One region of the Bacillus cereus group sp. RP43 genome, then DNA from elsewhere that is predicted to be linked to it. Evidence: riboswitches for the same ligand, from Rfam matches in the RefSeq annotation. Region 1 holds a riboswitch; the other holds the start of a gene.

Region 1 (10,674 bases):
CTATAAAGAAAATGACGGGAAACTTGTCGGTTTTGATGTAGAAATAGGTGAAGCTCTCGGGAAAAAGATGGGAATGAAACCTGTTCCTGTTACAAATCCTTGGGAAACATTGATTCAAGGTCTACAATCAAAAAAATATGATGTGATATTAGGAAGTATGGCTATTACAGAAGAGCGATTAAAAGCCGTGAATTTCTCAAATCCATATTATCGCTCTGGTGCACAAATTTTTGTAGCTAAAAAGAATACATCTATCTCTTCTCCAGAGGACTTGAAAGGTAAAAAAATAGGTGTTGTAAAAGCAAGTACTTTCAAAACCCTTGTTGCAAAATATACAGATCAAATTACAGAATATGATAGTGATATTACTGCACTTATGGACTTAGAACCAGGACGTGTAGACGCAGTTATTACTGATCAAATGGTTGGTCTTCGTATGATTAAAGAAGGTAAATCCAATATAAAAGAAGCTGGAAAACCGTTAAACCTTGATGAAATGGGAATTGCTATTCATAAAGACAATAAAGACATGGTCGAAAAGGTAAATAAAGCGCTAGATGAAATCATTAAAGACGGCACGTATGAAAAAATCAGTAAAAAATGGTTTGGGCGTAATATTCTTGGAGAAGAAGCAAAAACGAAGTAAGTTATCTCTTCAAAGTTTCCATAAATCATGCCCCACTGATTAAAGTTTCACTTTATGTGGGGCATTTCATTCTCTACTAAAATCCATCCAATATGAGGTGACACATATGTTTGAAATTTTTATCTCTACCTATCCCACACTCTTAAAGGCTACTATTGTCACATTACAATTAACATTAACATCCCTATTACTCGGTTCATTAATTGGATTACTAGTCGCGTTCTTTCGAATCTCTAACAATAAGGTTTTAAATAGTATTGCTCATGTATACATCGCCATTATTCGTGGTACACCTTTAATTGTTCAAATTGCTATTCTCTATTTTGGGATTACATCTGTTGTTGTGTTCACCCCTTTTTGGGCAGGAGCAATCGCTTTAGCAATTCATAACGGTGCATATATTACTGAAATTTTTCGCGGATCAATTCAATCCGTTGACCGGGGACAATTGGAAGCTGCTCGCTCTTTAGGGATGCCTTACCCTTTAGCGATGCGCCGGATTATATTACCACAAGCATTTCGTCTGTCTCTTCCCCCTCTAGGGAACCAATTTATTATTGGATTAAAAGATTCTTCACTTGTCGCTTATGTAGGAATGTCCGAATTATGGGGATCCGGTTTATCAATTGCCGCAGGTAACTTCCAGCAATTAGATACATATATCATTGTTGGTGTATACTATCTCGCACTAGTTCTTCTATTTACTTATCTTGTTAGTCTTCTAGAAAAACGACTACAACGGAAAGAAAATAACTCTGTCCACGTCAAGACGAAGAACAAGAAAGAAGTCTCTTTATAACAAAAAGCAAGCTCTAAGAGAGCTTGCTTTTTCATCGTAAAATATATCTATTATTGATTTACTTTTTTAACACTCTCTTTTTCCTCTATATGTTCCTCACGATATGAAATATTATGAGGATCCAATCCATTTCCTAAAGAACCATAGAAATGCTCCCTATGCGGATCAACTAATTCACTTCCGTGATAATACACACGTGGTGTATTCCAAAGTGCTGCCAATGCTTTTGTCATCGGCATTTCGTGATAGCGTTCCGGCCACATTTCTTTAATTTTATCTTTTACTAATGGATAGTATTTAGAACTCATAGCAGGAAACAGATGATGTTCTGTATGGTACGAGAAATTGAAATGTAAAACGTCTACCCAGCGCGGTACTGTTACTGATAAACAGTTTGCTAACGGATCATTTACTGGAACAATTGGATTTAAGCGGTGATTTGTTGCGATATATGCCATTACAATAAAGTTAGCAATTAACAATGGAATGACATATGCAAATAACCATTTTCCAGGTCCCATAATAAACAATAAACTAATCCAAACTGTCCAAGGCAAAAGAAGTTGAAGCCATACAGATTTTTGATTGGATGACTTGAACTCTTTTATAAAATGAAAGAACATTCGAGTCGAATGCAATGTAAATTGAATTGTTAGTGACAGAAAACTAAAGAATGAACGTACATGTAGAGGCATACGATATACCCAACTCAAAAACTTACTTTTTTTCAGTTTCTCAAATGTCGGCCATGCATCCGGATCATTCTCTTCATGCTGTGTATGAACATGATGCGTTGCATTATGCCACTTTCTCCAAAGCTTTGGCCCTGTTGATAATGGCATAAATGCAATCGCGCCTAAGAAATCACGAAGCCATGCCTTTCTCACAACTGTTCCATGTAAAATTTCATGCCCTAAAAATCCAAGTGAAGCAAAACATAATCCAAGAACAATCGCAATTCCTAGATTCGCCCACACATTCAATTCAAATACACCAATCGATATTAACCCCGCCAATGCCACAAGCAAATAAGCCAGTCCACCAAATAAACGAGCAGGCACTGGTTTAAATGCTTTTTTCGGCAAATGTGGTGATACACGTGCTGCATACCACCCAAACGTATGAAGCTCCTTCATCCTTTTGCCCCTTTCTTATGCCGCGCCTTGCGCAACTTACATATATCAATTCTTGCTTCCAGATTGATTTTACTAGGTGATTAAAAAAGCATCTATTATAAGGAAAATATACTCACTCTATCGTCACTTATTTTTCGCTTTTATTATCAATGAAAAACATTTCTCTTTTTACTCTCTATCAACCTTTCCACATGATGAATCATAACAATAGAATTTCTATATTGTCAACAACTTTTATGACCTAGTAATAAAAGTTGGTTATATTTTTATAATTATACTTTATTTCACTAAAGAAAGAGTATAGATTTCATAAGGATTTATCCACTATATATATACATATACTTAAACACAATGGACTCTATCTCATTCAAGAACTCTCTATATAATCAACAAACGGAATCACTTAAATTTAGTTTTATATAAATCCTACTTCTTCATAATGCCCTATCAAATTAATTATATCAAAATAATTTAATCCCTCTTTTAATAAAAGGAGACTCCTTTTAAAATAACACACATGAATTTCATATAATATGGAAATATTAAAAGGAAAATTGTTCTAAAATCAGGAGGTTTCCACAATGACAAGTGATACATTTCCACAACTGCCGTTATCTTATTGGATTGAATCTACTCCGTTTCCTACTTTCCCTCGTTTATCCGAAAATATAAAGACGAAAGTTGCTGTTATCGGTGCTGGTATTACAGGTATTACTACTGCCTATTTACTTGCAAAAGAAGGCATCGACGTTGTTTTAATTGATTCTGGTCTTATTTTAAATGGAACAACTGGGCATACAACAGCAAAAGTAACAGCACAACATGATCTTATTTACGACGAATTAATAAATCATTTCGGTGTGGAAAAAGCCAGGCTTTACTACGAATCAAATAATCACGCTCTCCAATTCATAAATGACACTGTGCAAACATATAAAATCGACTGTAATTTCACAAATGAAGATTCGTATTTATATACAACTACCAATAATGGCCTGCGAACTTTAACGAAAGAATATGAAGCCTATCAAAAATTAAATATTCCTTGCGACTATGTTCAATCCCTGTCGATTCCTATTCCAGTACAATCTGCACTTGTGATGAAAAATCAAGCGCAATTCCATCCCCTCCTTTATTTAAAAACACTTTTAGAAAAGTTTGTGGAAATGGGCGGAAAAGTTTATGAGCAAACAACAGCTATTGATGTGGAAAAAGGAGATTATCCACAAGTAATTACAAAGGGTGACCATCGCATCACTTGTAATTATATTGTCTCTTGTTCACATTTTCCTTTTTATGATGCTAATAGCTTTTTCTTTACGCGAATGTATGCAGAACGCTCCTATGCTCTCGCAATAAAAGCAAAAACGGATTATCCAGGGGGCATGTATTTAAATATCGATGATCCAAAACGCTCCATACGTTATACGACAAGCAATGGAGAAAAGCTAATATTAATCGGCGGAGAGAGTCATAAAACAGGACAAGGAATAAATACGATGCTTCATTACGAAGCACTCTACTCTTTTGCTGAAGCAACTTTTGGAGTAGATGAAGTTCCCTATAGATGGTCAGCACAAGATTTAATCACGCTAGATAAGCTTCCTTATATCGGACATATTAACGAAAGGAATCCAAATATATTTGTGGCAACTGGATATCGTAAATGGGGAATGACGACTGGAACTGCAGCAGCTCATTTACTGAAGGACTCCATTCTAAAAGTCCACAGTCCGTATAAAGAACTGTTTGCACCATCACGCTTTCATGCAAATCCAGATATAAAAACTTTCCTCTCTCAGAACATTGATGTTGCTAAACACTTAATTGAAGGAAAAATTGAAACCGCATTACGTAAGCCAGAAGATCTTGAAGTTGGCGAAGGATCTGTTGTACATGTCAACGGTAAACGAGCAGGTGCTTATAAAGATAAAGAAGGAAAATTACATATCGTCGATACAACTTGCACACACCTCGGCTGTGAAGTTGAATGGAATAACGGTGATTGTACTTGGGATTGCCCTTGTCACGGTTCCCGTTTTTCAATTGATGGGGATGTTATGGAAGGTCCAGCAGATCAACCATTAAAGCGAGTTGATAACGAATAAAAAAACAAAGAAGTTCAACGGGAATCCTGTTGAACTTCTTTGTTTTTCATGACACCTTTTCAGATAAATTTCGATACAAGAAGGAAAATATTAACATAAAGTAAAATAATATATTCATCTACAAATAAAGTGAAACTTTAATCAGAGGAGGTTTTTGTCCATCCCCCTCTGATTATTAGCCCACACCAATCGGGCTTTTACGTGCAGTTAATCTCCCACCTAACTTCCTCGCATGTGCCTAATTTGAGTTGGGAGTCTTACTGCCCGCAAATAGCGGAATAAAAGGGGTGAATAACTATGCAACCTTCTGCTCCACCTCATCTAGAATCTACAGAAACTATCTTTTCAAGTTCTATTACAAAACTTGTTGTTTTTATTTGTTGGCTAGCCATTCTAGCTGACGGATATGATTTAGGTATTTACGGTGCCGTTCTACCAAAACTCCTAGAAGACAACAGCTGGGCACTATCACCAGCCCACGCTGGAACAATTGCCAGCTATGCTCTATTTGGGATGTTTATTGGCGCTATTCTAGTCGGAACCATTACAGATTTAATTGGACGAAAGTGGACACTTATATGCTGTTTAGCTCTTTTTTCTATCACAATGGGCTTAGCAGCAATTGCTCCTTCTCCGGAATTATTCGGGCTATCTCGATTTATCGGAGGAATCGGATTAGGCGGTGTTATCCCAACGGCTTCCGCACTTACTGTTGAATATTCACCAAAAAAACGGCAATCTTTTATTTATGCTCTTATGTTTACCGGCTATCCTTTAGGTATCGTGTTAGGTGCTATTTTATCCATGTTTATGTTAGAAGATCTCGGATGGAGAATTATGTTTGGCATCGGAATGATTCCGCTACTTCTCATTCCTTTCATTGTTCGTTATTTACCTGAGTCCATTCAATTTTTGTTATCACGTAATCGGCAAGAAGAAGCGAAAAAAATTCGTGATCGTTTTCAAATTGAATTACATGTAAAAAAAGAAATTTCTGAAACACCATCTAATACACAAAAGAAAAATGGATTTCTTACGTTATTCTCAAAAGAATACATAAAAGCAACTCTACTTTTCTGGACCACTTATATAATGGGAATGTTTTTAATATACGGTTTAAATACTTGGTTACCACAGCTGATGCGCCAAGCAGGATATCCTCTTGGATCTAGTTTATCATTTCTACTTATGCTAAATATTACTGCAGCTATCGGCGCATTATTTGCCGGGGCGATTGCCGATCGTATAGGAGCAAAAATTGTTATTAGCATCTCCTATCTTATGGCAGCCATATGCATCGGACTATTAACAATCAAACCCTCCATTACAATCATTTATCTTTTAATTGGTCTTGCTGGAATTGGATCAGTCGGTATTACTCAAATATTAAATGCATATGTAACACAATACTTCCCATCCCATATCCGAGCTACCTCTTTAGGCTGGGGGCTTGGCCTTGGGCGAATTGGTGCGATTGCTGGCCCTATTCTTGTTGGTATTATTATAACAATGCAATATGATCTGGCGTGGAATTTTTACTTATTCTCATTTGCAGGCCTTATCGCAGCTATATCTGTTTTCTTTATTCCTAAAAACTAAAAAAGAGCACAGACTTACTTGTGCTCTTTTTTACATAACTCAAACAACATATCTCGAAATAATGTATTTAAGCTTTCAATATCTATTCCTAGTCCCTTTTTAATACCTTTCACGTATTGCTGATAATAATCAATTTGCTCTTCTAAAAATTGATTTAGTACATTAATTTTTAAACCGATATCTAATTCAGTACCCGCTTTTTTCTTTATTAACAACTTTTCAATTTCATTCAATACACTACGTTCTACTGATAGTTCTGTAATTAACCGGTCAAATTCTACAGGAGGCAATGTCGCCTTCTCCTCTAACCATTTGCACGCTAAAATAGGACGTAATACGTAAAAGTACTTTTTCAACTTTACATTTTCACCTTGTAAAAATTCACGATAGTTTTTTGAAGCCATATGTAAGTAATGATATATTGTTGATTTCGGATCAAAATCCTTTTCACTCATTTGCTGAAGTTGTTCTGGAAGGCTAGAGTTTTTCGAATAAAAAATTGGTGATCGAATCCATTCGAGTAACGCTGGATTTGACTTTGCAAATAGTTGCAATGCCTTTTTAATATCCCAGCCACTTATATCTAAATCATCACTAATTGGATACTCGATTACATCACGTTTATCATGAATTGATAAATACCATTCTACAGGACGTATATAAACAAACCTAACATCATAATCGCTATCTTTCGATGGAAATCCCCACGCCCTGCTCCCTGATTCTACAGCAAATAAAATTTTCACATCATTCTCTTTTTCAATTCTTTCTAGTTCCAACTCAATTTTCTCTCTCATTTCATACCCTCCCCATTTTTTGATCATTTCCCTGGAAATTCGACAAATATAAGACTAATTTTACTACATACTAAAATAGCTGTCAGAAAGTTCCCGACAGCCTAACAAAATACCTATTTTTTCTTTTCAATTACAGTAACTGCAATTCGTTCAATCTCTTTTTGGATTTCTTCTTTATATGCATCAACTTTTGAAAAATCCATAGCGGCAATATAAATTCGTTCTAATTTATCACGAACTGATTTTGCCTTTGCTAAGAAAGACATCGCCTCATTCATTTTTGTTTTATACTGAATTGAAACGTCGCGAATTTCCGTAGCATACTTCTCATCTGTCCCTGGTGCAACAATGAGATCATACATATCGATAATCTCATCCCCCTCACGGCTTGGGAAGTATTCATGCGGTGCTGTGCTATCAAAAATTGCAAATCCTAATTCCCTTACGATAATCATATCGAGACTATTTGGGTCAAATCCACAATGATACACTTCTACTTCAAAACCTTTTTCTTCTGCTGCCTTAGCTAATTTTTTAAGCATCGTTGATTTTCCAGAACCTGGGCGACCTTTTATAAAATAGCGATGCGGAAGCCCTTCTGTCAAATTAGGAACGAAATCAACTGCTCCCTTCGGTGTAGCAGCCCCTAAGAAACGATGTTTCACAATTGATTTCTTCCCGCCTTTATCTGCAAACAATTTCTGTATAAGCTGATTTGTTAATTCGTTTGCTTTATTAAAATCAATGTTATTAATATATATTTTCTCCCACTCATCATGTATAACTAGAGCCTCTTTAAAACACCCGTAAGCTGCTTGAAAGGCTTTACTTGCTTCTGAAACAAATCGTTCAATCTCTAATTTTTTCTTTCTTAATTTATCTGAGTCCCAAGCAACGCCTAAATTTATATACTCCTCTACAACTCCAGGCATTTTCGGCTCTATAACGTGTGGCGATGTCCCATCGACAATTCCTACATTTAGCTTCGGAATAATTACACCGTCAACTGACTTATTATCAGAAGAACAATGTAAAAATTCAATATCATATCCTTTTCCAGTCCATTCACGCCCAATTGCTTTTATTAAAGAAGACTTCCCTGTTCCTGGACCGCCTTTTAAAATAAATAACCTATCTAGCCCTTTTAAACTCTCTTCATACAAGCTATAAAATCCCCTAGCTGTATTTCCACCAGCAAAATAGTTCAATACATTACCTGTCACTGCACCCACCCCTTCGCAGCATTCTACTTACATAAGCTACAATATGCGAGAACCTTTATTTGGGTGAATACCTATTTTGTATTGCACGAAAAAAGGAAATGAATTACAATCTAAATATCTCGAATATTCCGAATTTAAAACTGAATAAACCTTTATCAAGAGAGGCAGAGGGACCGGCCCTTTGAAGCCCAGCAACCTCAGTTTATGCAAACTGAATAGGTGCTAATTCCTGCAAAATGCATTGCATTTTGGAAGATAAAACTCAACTAGTATGTAAAGCTCATCTTTCTTGATTATGAAGGAAGGGCTTTTTATTATTTTTAAAAAATATATTGGAGGTATGTAAAATGAAAGTAATTGATCTATCACAAACGTTTGAAAATAATATGTCTCAATTTCCTGGAACACCAAAAATTCAACTAGAAGCCATTACAAGCGTTGAAGAATCAGGTTATCAAGTTACGAATTTTCATTCTGTCGTTCATGTTGGTACGCATTGTGATGCTCCTGCTCATTTCATTTCAGGCGCAACCACTATTGATCAATTACCCCTAAATCAATTTGTAGGCGAAGCTGTTCTTATCGATGTGACTCATGTTCAAGAGCGAAAATTACCTAAGGAAGTATTACATACTGTCGACATAAAAGAAGGCGATATTGTCATTTTCCATTCCAATCTATCTAATAAATGGAATACCGAAGCTTATGAGAAAGAAGCGTTTTATCTTTCCGAAGAATTAGCTGAAGAACTAGTTCAATTAAAAGTAAAATCTGTCGGTTTAGATTTTATTTCTCCTGATGAGGTAACGACAGAAACATCACCGATTCATCACATATTACTAGGGAATAATATTTATTTAATTGAAAATTTAACAAATCTAGATGCCATTAAAGCGAAACGATTCTTTTTCTCAGCAGCACCTTTAAAAATTAAAAATAGTGACGGTGCTTTCGCAAGGGCATTCGCTGTTATTTTTTAAACATGGTCTACAAAAAAAGCAAAGATCACTTTTGACCTTTGCTTTTATATTTTTTATTTAAGTTAAGAAAGAATTGTTCCACCCTTGGGCGTACCCAAGCTAAATAATCTTTATCTTTCTTCTTTGTACAAGCTATCTCTTCTCCATCTACCATTTCGACAAGTTCTAGCTCTAACAGTTGCCTCGTAAATGCTACCATATTTACTTCTTCGGCCGGATACTCTTCTTTTAATTTCTCCTCAATTTCTCCCAATAAAAAACCGTCACGCATCATTGCCAGTGCATCAATCCAAAGTGGCGGCATTTCATATGTCTCTCCTGTAATCGTATCTTTTACAATATAGTTCTTTTGCTCTTTTCGAAATTGAATCGTGTGTAAACATACAGTCGAATTTAATGTTAATTCCATCATACCACCCCTTTCATCATATCTGCATAGAAAAAAGGATGCGCGTGCACCCCTTCTTTTCTTTTCATAACACTACCGAACCGTTACACGAGCTACAAGCTCTATGTCGATATTTTCCTCCATTATAAACGAAGTGTTTTATAAAAAAAACCCTTCTTGAAACATTTTATAAAATGTTTATATTTACACAACAAGAACACTTTTCTGAAAAATAGTTTCTTCTAATGTACTACACTGCTGGTAAATAAATTTCCACTTTCGTTCCTACGCCCATGCTACTTTGAATCGCGATACTCCCTTGATGTTCCTCAATAATTTTATATGTAATCATTAATCCAAGACCTGTACCATTCTCTTTTGTTGTATAAAAAGCTTTTCCGATTTTTTCTATTTCCTCATTTTCTATCCCAAAACCTTGATCTTCAACAGAAATACACAAGTTCTCTCCAGCTTTTTCATATGCGCGAATCTGAATATCTCCACCTTCTGGCATCGATTCAATTCCATTTTTGATGATATTTAACAACACTTGTTTTAATTGCTTGTCATCACCATTTATAACGGGTAAATTTCCATCTACTTGCAAATGAAATTCCACTTTATATTGAGTCGCATAGCTTTCCATTAACTGTACAACATATAAAAGAATTTCCCGTATATTACACCATTCATAATTTGTTGGTTTCGGTTTTCCTAATAACATCAATTCACTAACAAACCCATTAATTCTCTCAATTTCTTGCAGCATAATCTCATAGCTCATCGTATCTTCAGGATTTCTTTCTTTTTGAATTTGTGTAAATCCTTTTAAAGCTGTTAATGGATTTCGAATTTCATGAGCGATTGTTGTAGACATAGTCCCAATAACCGTTAAATTTTCTGTCTCTTTCATACTGTTCATCATCTCAACAACTGTCCTTACATAAGATTGAAATCTCCTTAATAAAGAATGCGAAATGATGAAAAAGAATATACAT
Region 2 (10,674 bases), 2.7 Mb from region 1:
ATTTATAGCCTCATTCATATTTAGTTATTACGGCGGAGGGAAATTGATCATCTATCCGAAAGTGGAATCAATACTATTCCAGCAACACGATGGAATTATGTTTTTCCTATTTATGATGTTTGTTAGTTTACCAATTATGATGGAAGGAAGGGAGTGGATATGGTGGCGCATGCAGAAATAAAAAATTTATCATTTATATATGCTGATGAAAATGAATACGCGTTACAGCATATTTCTCTTTCTGTTCAAAAAGGAGAATTTATAGTACTTGCTGGTGGCTCCGGCTCTGGGAAGACAACTTTATTGAAACATTTTAAAAAGGAGTTACTTCCAATTGGCACGCGTTCGGGGCATATATATTATGATGGTGCTTTATTAGAAGATGTACCAGATTTATTATCTGCACAAGAAATTGGTATGGTATTTCAAAATCCAGAAAATCAGCTCGTAATGGATACAGTTATTCAAGAATTAGCATTCTCTTTAGAAAATATCGGGCTACCATCACATATTATTCAAAAAAGAATAGCGGAACTCATTAGCTTTTTAGGATTTCAAGATTTGTTACATCAATCTGTTCATACTTTATCTGGTGGTCAAAAACAACTAGTAAATTTAGCAGCAGTATTAGTCATGCAGCCGAAGCTACTATTACTGGATGAACCGACAGCGCAGCTAGATCCGATTGCTGCAAAAGAGTTTTTAGGATTGTTAAAACGTATTAATGAAGAACTCGGAATTACGATAGTTTTAAGTGAACATCGTTTAGATGAAGTTATACCGCTCGCAACACGCGTTGTTTGTATGGATAATGGCAGAATCGTTTATGATGGTACTTCTAAAAGTGTGATAGCGAACATGTGGGAAGTAGAAAAGTTCCATCCATTCATTCCCCAAATTCCAAGATTGTTTTTAGAGTGGAATGTAGAAGATATTCCGTTTACAGTACGAGAAGCGCAAATGAAAATGAATGATTTTTCAGCGATATCATATAGGAATGAGCAAGTAGAACAATGTGAAAAGCAAGAAGTAATTTTAAGTGCAGAACATATATCTTTTCAATATGAAAAAAATAGTCCACTTATTTTACGAGATTTAACAGTGAACATCGAAAAAGGAAAATGGACAGCTCTAGTTGGGAAAAACGGAACTGGGAAGTCTACACTGTTAACGATTTTAGCAGGATTGCAAAAAGCTAGAAGAGGTAAGGTAAAGTGGAATGGAAAAGTGATACATAAAATTGATTCGAAAGAACGATTTAAAAGTATAGGGTATGTATCACAGCATCCGTATTATCATTTTACATTTGATACAGTATGGGAAGAGGTTTATGAGCGTGCTCGTGAATTATATGGCGAAGAGGGAAAAGGAATAGCAGAAGAAATGTTGGAAAAGTTCTGGTTAGATTCGCTTAAAGATCGCCATCCGCATGATTGTAGCGGCGGGGAGCAACAACTACTTGCATTATGTACAACGTTATTATCAAAGCCGACTTTATTATTACTGGATGAGCCGACAAAGGGACTAGATCCATGGAAAAAGGAAAGAGTAGGAGAGCTGTTTAAACAATTGCAAAAAGAAGGTGCAACAATTGTAATGACAACGCACGATATTGAGTTTGCAGCGAAATACGTTGATCAATGTATGATGTTATTTGACGGGAAAGTCATTATGAATGATGCACCGAAAGAGTTCTTTAGTGGTAACTTCTTTTATACAACATCTATTAACCGATTCATCCGTAGAGAGTTGCCATTTGCATTAACGTGGGAGGATGTGTACGAAGCGTGTCCAAACGATATGTTGCGTTTATAATATTTATTTTTGTCGTTGTAATATGTACACTACTCTTTACGACTCTTATTATGGACGGGTATTACATGGTAAGTAGTTTGTTTTTATTAGCTGTCATTATGTTACCTTTCTACTTCCGTTTTGAAAGGAGGGCGTTTGTTTCACGTGAAATTGTTATCGTTGCTGTGTTAGCGGCTATTGCAGCGGTTAGCAGGGTACCATTTTCGATATTACCGAGTGTACAACCGACTTCTTTTGTTATTATCGTTTCTGCAATTGTTTTTGGAAGTGAAACTGGCTTTATGATTGGGGCAACGGCGGCCATTGTATCTAATATTTTTTTAGGACAAGGTCCGTGGACTCCGTGGCAAATGTTCTCTTGGGGCATGATCGGTTTTATAGCAGGATTACTCCGAAATACATTTTTGATGAAAAAACTATGGGGACGACTCATATATGGATTTGCCGTTGGATTTCTATTTGGCTGGATTATGAATTTCTGGGGTCTTCTTGGTTTTATACAGGAAGCAACGTGGGAAACAGTTATTGCTTACTATGTCGCAAGTTTTTACTTTGATCTGAGTCACGCGATATCGAATGTTATTTTCCTTCTGTTATTTAGCACGTCATGGATTACGATCCTCACAAGATTTAAAAAGAAATACGGTATATTAGATGAGCATAACGTGACATAGAAAAGCATACTCATATAAGGTAGGGTCGCGACTTACATATTCGTTTGCCTCTTTCATGCTTCTTACATATTGTAAGAAGCATTTTTTATTGTCAAAAAATAGATTCAATATATATCCGTTATTATATGAAATTATTTGTATAATAGTAGGTGAGAACTATTTTCAAGAGGGAGGTGTATAGTTAATGAAGTTAGTTATTCCGAAGCAACATGGAGCATGGGCGATGCTTGTCATACCATTTCTATTAAGTGTATTACTTGGTAAACCTACTTTTTATCATATCCCATTGTTTTTAGCCTGGTTCTTTATCTATCTAGCTACTTATCCATTTCTCATGTACATAAGGCAAAGACGAAAAAAAGAATTTCTACACGCTGCCATTGTTTATTTTATCATTGCATTTGTATTTGGGATGATTTCTTTATTATATGAATGGCGAATTCTTTTATTCGCAGTATTAATGATTCCATTGTTTATTATAAATATGTATTACGCTCGTCAAAAAAATGAACGAGCATTACTAAATGACATTTGCGCGATTATAGTGTTTTGTATAGGTGGTTTAATCAGTTATTATTTCTCAATGAAATTCATAGATAAAACAGCATTATTCATTGCGCTTATTTCATTTCTATATTTTTTAGGAAGTACGTTTTATGTGAAAACGATGATTCGTGAAAAAAATAATCCGAAGTATCGTTTTATATCTTGGGGATATCATATTGTATTAACGGTAATTGTATTTGCTATAAATCCATGGTGTTCACTCATATTTGTACCAAGTGTAATTCGGGCCATTATGTTGTATGGCAAAAAGATTTCTATATTAAAAGTAGGGATTCTAGAAATTGTTAATTCTGTATATTTTTTAATCATAACGGCAATAATGATGAAGTATGCCATTTGAAAAAACTTCCCATCTTTTGATGGGAAGTTTTCATTCTTGTTCTAAGATGTGAACGGTATAATCACATCTTTGTAATGCTTGCTCTACAGCGTAAAGGGATTGTTCAATACGTGCACGATTAAAATCTTCTTCAACAGTTTGTAATGCATCTTCTAAACAATGTTTCGCTTCTTGTAATGAATGAAAAGAATCTTGTACGTATCCACGAGCATTCTTTTGCAACGTAGTAGCCTCCTTTTGTACATCTTTTTGTAGTATGAACAATAAAGAAGAAAATATAATTTATTATATTTATTTGACAATTATAATCAAATTACGTATAGTTAAATTTAAAGTGAATATTTTCTTATCCAGAGAGGTGGAGGGACTGGCCCGATGAAACCCAGCAACCGCGATGCAGGTGCTAATTCCAGCAGAACATATTTGTTCTGGGAGATAAGACGAAGATATACGTAACTTCTTCTTATCGGAGAGGTTTTTTTGTTGCAAAAAAACCGATTACGAAAACATATAATAAGAAGAAAGGGGTTGCGAAGTACTGTGACACTCGAAAAATACGTAAAACTGCGTAGTACAGTTTATGAATATATGATAGAGCAAGATAAGCCAATATCATTGTTAGATATTCAAGAACATATCGTTTCGCATCATGAAGGAAAATTCACTAAAAAAATGTTACATCAATTTTATTTATCAAGATTATTAGATGAACTCAAACTGGATGGGAAAATTACTTTAGCTGATGATGAATATCGCTATGCTGAAAAAGGGGTATTTTATAAAGCGGGAAAAGGGAGCTGAGCTCTCTTTTTTTTGAAGTATGTAGCGTAAAAGACTGCTAAAGCAGCCTGATACAAGGGAATGGTGTTGAGTGTGTAGTGTCAAAGATTGAATGTGCCTGAAAGAGGCACTTCATATCGGCTGCAAATGAAAAGAGACACCTTCGCCGAATAGGTGTCAGTCGTTTTGCCATGTAGACTCGCTACTTGACAGTAATTAGAATAACATGCAGGGTTTTTGAAGTCAAAAGGGAATTAAAGGAAGGGGTGTTGTTATGTACGCTTACTTATTAAAAGATATAACGAAATGGATTCCAAAGTACATTATGGATAAAGGTTATGAATATTATGAAGAGGGACATGTAGAAGATGTTGAAATACAAGACAAGAAAGTATTTGCTTTCGTTACTGGAAATGCAGGGAACTATGAAGTGATTATTGACCTTACTGATTTTACAAAAAGTAGCTGCGAGTGTCCGTATGAAAATTATTGTAAGCATATGGCTGCAGTTGTGTATGATATTCAAGGTGCTGGTGAGAGTACAGTTAAAGAACAACTGAAAGGTTTAGAAAAAGAAGAGTTACTAACAGTGCTAAATCGTTTGTTACAAAGTTCGAAAAATGTCCAAATCGTAGAGAAGATGTTAAAGAAAGGGAAGATTTAACTGTAGAGGGGAGTTGCTTTGTAGTGAACGTACTAATTATATACGCTCACCCTAGTCCTTCAAGCTTTAACGCAGCAATATTAAAGCATGTGCAAAAAGGACTTGGGGAAACAAATCATTCTGTTACGTTACTTGATTTATATAAAGAACAATTTGATCCAGTGCTTGTATTTAATGAAGAGAAAAAAAGACGGGATTTACTAAATGAAGAAGAGACGAAGCGATATAGAGAATTAGTGCAGGAGGCGGATATTCTTCTTTTCATATATCCAATATGGTGGTGGGGCATGCCTGCTATTTTAAAAGGATTTATTGATCGTATTTTTGTAGCGGGATTTGCTTATAAATATGAAGGAGCTTTACCAACAGGGTTATTGAAGGGTAAGAAGGCATGGGTTATTAATACGTTAGACTCACCGTTATGGTATGTGGCCCTATTATATCGATCAGCAGATTGGATTATGATGAAACGAGGGGTTTTACGTTTTTGCGGCATTCGCGATATAAAACGGTCAGTTTTTCAATCTGTGAAAACGAGTAAACTAGAGAAGCGTGAAAAATGGCTATTACAAATAGAAGAAAAGGCTCGTACATTATGAATGAAATCGATCGTATTATAAAGTGTTGCAATTGTGATGACGAACTTTTTCGTACGTATATTAATTGTTTAGTCCAATTGAAGAAGTGTAGTGAAACGTTTCAACAAATTCAAATACAATTAAGAAATGATTATTTAATAAGAGGGATTTGTGAAAGAGAAGTTGATGAGGTAGTACGGGGAAGTAAAGAATATGAAACGTATTGTCTTCCTAAAGCGTTACAGTGGAATTTCTTGGGGAAAAATCCACATCTGATTGAAAAAGTATGTGAGGATTTTTTTGCATTTGCGGCATTAAATCTTACGGAGATAGAGTGGAAGACGATTATAAATTGCATGGGAAATAAATGAATTATTATGTAAAAAAGCTAGTATAAAACTAGCTTTTCGTTTAAATAAATAAGAAACACAGACTAATGATAAATCCTGCATAAAGTAAATTAACAACACAAAATCCCATAATATCACGAGCGCCTAAACCAGCTATTGCTAATGCCGGTAATGCCCAGAAAGGTTGAATTAAATTTGTCCAAGCATCGCCCCATGCAATTGCCATCGCTGTTTTCGCAGCAGGTACACCAAGTTCAGCGCCAGCTGGAATCATAATTGGTGCTTGTACAGCCCATTGTCCGCCTCCAGATGGAACGAAAATATTAACAATTCCAGCACTTAAAAATGTAAAGAGCGGGAATGTGGTTTCATTTGAAATGCTAATAAAGAAAGTAGAAATAGCTCCTCCAAGCGAAAGCCCTTCACTATTTACTCCAATCATCATCCCCATAATTCCTGCGTAGAACGGAAACTGAAGTAAAATACCTGAAGCACTCTTTGTTGAGTCAGAGAAAGCACGAATATATTGAATAGGAGTACGGTGAAAAATTAGTCCGGCAATTAATAACATAAAAATAACGATATCAAGTGTAAGGTTAAAGCCTTTCGTACTAAAATAGTTGAAAATATAAATAAGACCTAATAATCCAATGCAAAGTGTAATAATCATACTATTTTCCATTTTTTCAGCGAATGTTTTTTGCTCTACTTCTTGAGCTGCAGCTTCTTCACGGAACACACTTGGATCTACTGTAATCGTATGTTTTTCATCGGGATGCATTGCTTTATTAATGAGAGGCATCGTAATTAAAAAGATAATGACTGGAACGAGAGCGTATGGTGAGAATAACGTTTCTGTTATTGGAATCGCTTCTTTAATACTTCCAGCTGTCGTTTTAATTAACGTTTCACCGCCTGTTGCTAACGTAAGAGGGATAGAAGCAGAAAGGCCTGCATGCCAAATGAGAAATCCGGAGTAAGAAGAAGCAATTGCTAACCTATAATCTAATCCTTCTAACTGTCTTGCCACTTCTTTTGCGTATAAAACAGATACAACAATACCGAAGCCCCAGTTTATGTATGCTCCTAGTAAACTTACAATTGAAATTGCGATAATACCTTGTCCATTTGTTTTCGGTAGTTTCGCTGCTTTCGTTAATCCTTTTTTAATAAGAGGAGCGTTTGCTAATGCAGATCCTGTCACGAGTACAAGAGCCATTTGCATAGAAAAAGCAAGAAGGCCCCAAATGCCATTGCCCCAATGCGTAATCATTTCTACCGGTGTTTGGTGTGTTGCAAACATGCCGAAGAAGATAACGAAAACAGTTAATAAACATGATAAAATAAACGGTTCTGGTAAGAAACGCTGCACAAGGGCAACACATCCATTTGTAAATGAACGAAACAAAATAGATCAACCTCCTTATGTTATGTATGTTTATTACAATATTCGAGGTTGTTTGAGTAACACCCTTTAATATAATGAAAATTCAAATTTATAAGATTATTTTCGTAATGTATAGATAGATTGATATTTTATGTCGAAATGTTATTTCATTTTGAAATGAAATATTTCAAAGAGGGGTAGTACCTATGCGAATCAACTTAAGCAAAGCAAATAGCCCAAAACGTTAAAATTATAGTTTGTGTATATAAATCGAAATAGTGTAAAAATATGTATTTTTGTTTATGTCTCTGTTAATGAGATTTGACGAAAACAGAAATTGAAAAGAATGCTCTATATACAAGGGAAAGAGGTGGTCATAGACGAATATGTTCATCAAATGACAGTTTATCCCGCTATTTGCGGGCAGTAAAACTCCCACCTCGAAATTCGGCGAATGCTAGGAAGTTAGGTGGGAGACAACTGCCCGTAAACGCCCGATTGGTGCGGGCTAATAATCAGTTGGGGATGGACAAAACCCCCACTGATTAAAGTTTCACTGTATGTAAGATCCAGATTATTGAAGAAGGATATTAGCTATTATTAACGAATTTTGAATTACAAACAAACTTTATCAAAAGTGGTGAGATAATATAGAGAATAAAACAGATTTCTTTTTGGATATGAAAATGGAAAAATGTATAGTTAGCAAGCTTCGGAGCGCTGGTTGTGTTTTCGCAGAAGATGAGACCCGGTTACTTATGTCAGAGGCACTAACTCCAGAGGACCTTATGAAAATGGTAGAAATGCGAGTCAACGGTCTACCTCTGGAATACGTTGTTGGATACACGGAGTTTTGTGGTCTACGAATAGAAGTGGATCGAGGCGTTTTTGTGCCACGTAAACGTACCGAGTTCCTTGTTCATCAAACAGAGGTCCTGTCGCGTTCTAGCGATATCATTGTTGATCTATGTTGTGGATCAGGTGCTGTGGGTGCCGCACTGGCATCAGCTTTGGGACGAGTTGAATTGTATTCTGTTGACATTGACCCCATGGCAGTACAATGCGCTAGCCGTAATGTAACGAATTTTGGCGGTCATGCTTTTGAAGGTGACTTGTATAAAGCTCTACCAGACTCACTTAAGGGCCATGTAAATATCCTAGTTGCGAACGTACCTTACGTTCCTACCGAAATAATAAAGTTTCTCCCCCGGGAGGCACGCCTATATGAACCAAATGTAACGCTTGACGGAGGTGACGATGGTCTTAACATTCTGCGAAGAGTAGCAGAAGAAGCTTTACTCTGGTTAGCTTTGGATGGACATCTTTTGATAGAGACGAGCGAAGTTCAGGCACCCCAGGCTTTTGAAATCTTTACTGCTGCTGGGCTTAGCACAAAAGTCGCTAGAAACAAGGAACTGGATGCTACTGTCATTATCGGTTCTAATTCTAGCTGTTAGAGTAAATAGACATTATTCAATGAATATAATCAATCCCTACAAGGGGGCGAATCCGTAAAAAGTGCACCTCCGATTGTTAGACTGTGTCTAATAATCGGAGGTGCACTTTTTTTATTTACCTTATTGAACTAAAGTATCTGTTAGCTTAATAGCAAATGATTAAAATCCACTATTTCTCCCAAAGTTCGATCAATCGACCTTCAGGATCTTTAATCCAAATAAACTTTCCAAATTCACTAATCTCTTCTTTCTTTTCAAGAGGTACACCAATATGTTCAAGATGCTGAATAGTCTCGTTTAGATTATGTACTTGGAAATTTAACATCACTTGTTGTTCTGTTGGAAAATAACTGTCATTCTCGGTAAAGAAAGAAAAGATAGTCTCAGTTCCTAATTCGGGTTTAATCACAGTCCCATTCCAATTTTCTATTTCAATTTTCAACACTTCACTGTACCATTTTTTTATAACATCAAGATTTTTAGTTCTCCAAAATATTCCTCCGAAACCTTTTATCATTGTATTTAACTCCTGTCTGTCTTTTAATTTTTAATGTGACTATGTATTCAATATATCAAAACAAAAGAGTAATAGTAAGTGGGAAATAGGCGGTCTGGAAAAATGAATAAAGCAATGATAAAAGACCGCACATGAGGTAAAAGCAATGTGCGGTCTTTTAAATATGGTACAGGATTACGAAGTTTCGCTAATTTTAGTCTCTGTATGAGTGTTAGTAGCAATTCTTTTCTTAACCTTAAAGTGATAGTAAGTATAGCAAAAGATAATAAATGGTACAGTACAATAGATTCCTAGTCTTTGATCTGGGATAAAGATAAGACTTAATAATATAATGCCATACAATCCAAAGCCAAGAATTGGTACAAGAGGATAAAGTGGAGTTTTGAATTTTAAGTCTTCTAATTTTCCACCTTCGGCTAAATAATGTTTACGGAAAAAGAATTGAGAAACACAAATTGACATCCAAACAATGATTGTAATGACTCCAGAAATTGAAATTAACCATAAGTAAACCGTTTCAGCAGCTACAACGCTTGTCAAAAGAGAAAAAGCAGAAATAGCGATCGTCAAGATTAAAGCGTTTAAAGGTATTCCTCGTGATGATAATTTCTTTAAAAAGGCTGGGGCCATTTCATTTTTTGATAATGACCAAAGCATTCGAGTTGCAGCGTACAGTCCTGAGTTTGCGACAGAAAGAACAGCAGTAAGAATAACAAAGTTCATAATATCAGCTGCATATGGAATACCGATATTATCAAAAACAGCAACAAATGGGCTCTTCGTTAATCCTGCTTCTTCCCAAGGAATTAAAGCTACAAGAACAAAGATTGCTAAGACGAAGAAAAACATCGTGCGCCATATTATATTTCTAATAGAACGAGGTAAAGTCTTTGCTGGATCTTCACTTTCACCTGCTGCAATTCCAACAAGTTCTGTACCTTGGAAGGAATAATTGACTGTAACCATTGTTAATAAGATAGCGGCAAGTCCATTTGGGAATAAACCACCATGATTTACGAAATTTGAAAGAAGCGGAGCGGGTTCGTTTCCTTTTAAATCAATAAAACCGAACATAGCAGCGCCGCCAAGAATAATGAAAGCGATAATGGCAGATACTTTTATACTTGAAAACCAAAATTCTGTTTCTGCATAACTACGAGCGGATAATGCGTTAATAGTGAATATTGTAACACCAAATATTAAACACCAAACCCAGACAGGAATATCTGGAAACCAGCGCTGCATTGTAATACCAGCAGTTGTAAATTCAAGACCGGTCGTATTCGCCCAGCTTAACCAATACAACCAGCCGATTGTAAACCCAGTTGCAGGGTTAATGAATTTGGTAGCATATTCCTGGAAAGATCCTGAAACAGGCATTGCTACAGCAAGCTCACCAAGACATAGCATAACAAGATACATTAATAATCCACCGGCCATAAAGGCAAGTACGGATCCACCAGGTCCAGCTTGACTTATAATAAAACCAGATCCGTTAAATAACCCCGTTCCAATCACACCACCGAGTGCAATCATGAATAAATG

The links. A riboswitch is a leader RNA that binds a small molecule or an ion and turns the genes downstream of it on or off. The one in region 1 is predicted to bind S-adenosylmethionine.
Positions count from the first base shown of each region.
Region 2: it holds a riboswitch for S-adenosylmethionine, as region 1 does, so the genes downstream of both, QCI75_RS10935 (hypothetical protein) here and QCI75_RS24750 (cyclase family protein) in region 1, are expected to answer to the same signal.

Region 1 covers NZ_JARVHQ010000001.1:4,760,767-4,771,440, forward strand. The annotation lists gene QCI75_RS24715 (ABC transporter substrate-binding protein) at 1-646, shown strand, start outside; gene QCI75_RS24720 (amino acid ABC transporter permease) at 753-1,445, shown strand; gene desB (Delta(10) desaturase DesB) at 1,496-2,581, opposite strand; gene QCI75_RS24730 (FAD-dependent oxidoreductase) at 3,163-4,689, shown strand; gene QCI75_RS24735 (MFS transporter) at 4,987-6,288, shown strand; gene QCI75_RS24740 (nucleotidyltransferase domain-containing protein) at 6,303-7,085, opposite strand; gene QCI75_RS24745 (PRK06851 family protein) at 7,199-8,308, opposite strand; SAM riboswitch class I at 8,458-8,570, shown strand; gene QCI75_RS24750 (cyclase family protein) at 8,656-9,288, shown strand; gene QCI75_RS24755 (hypothetical protein) at 9,314-9,697, opposite strand; gene QCI75_RS24760 (ATP-binding protein) at 9,927-10,674, opposite strand, start outside.
Region 2 covers NZ_JARVHQ010000001.1:2,079,146-2,089,819, forward strand. The annotation lists gene QCI75_RS10910 (energy-coupling factor transporter transmembrane component T) at 1-181, shown strand, start outside; gene QCI75_RS10915 (ABC transporter ATP-binding protein) at 160-1,815, shown strand; gene QCI75_RS10920 (ECF transporter S component) at 1,788-2,489, shown strand; gene QCI75_RS10925 (YwiC-like family protein) at 2,674-3,396, shown strand; gene QCI75_RS10930 (hypothetical protein) at 3,427-3,618, opposite strand; SAM riboswitch class I at 3,740-3,838, shown strand; gene QCI75_RS10935 (hypothetical protein) at 3,877-4,197, shown strand; gene QCI75_RS10940 (SWIM zinc finger family protein) at 4,451-4,840, shown strand; gene QCI75_RS10945 (NAD(P)H-dependent oxidoreductase) at 4,864-5,439, shown strand; gene QCI75_RS10950 (group-specific protein) at 5,436-5,789, shown strand; gene QCI75_RS10955 (short-chain fatty acid transporter) at 5,830-7,176, opposite strand; gene QCI75_RS10960 (putative protein N(5)-glutamine methyltransferase) at 7,842-8,612, shown strand; gene QCI75_RS10965 (VOC family protein) at 8,782-9,129, opposite strand; gene QCI75_RS10970 (amino acid permease) at 9,304-10,674, opposite strand, start outside.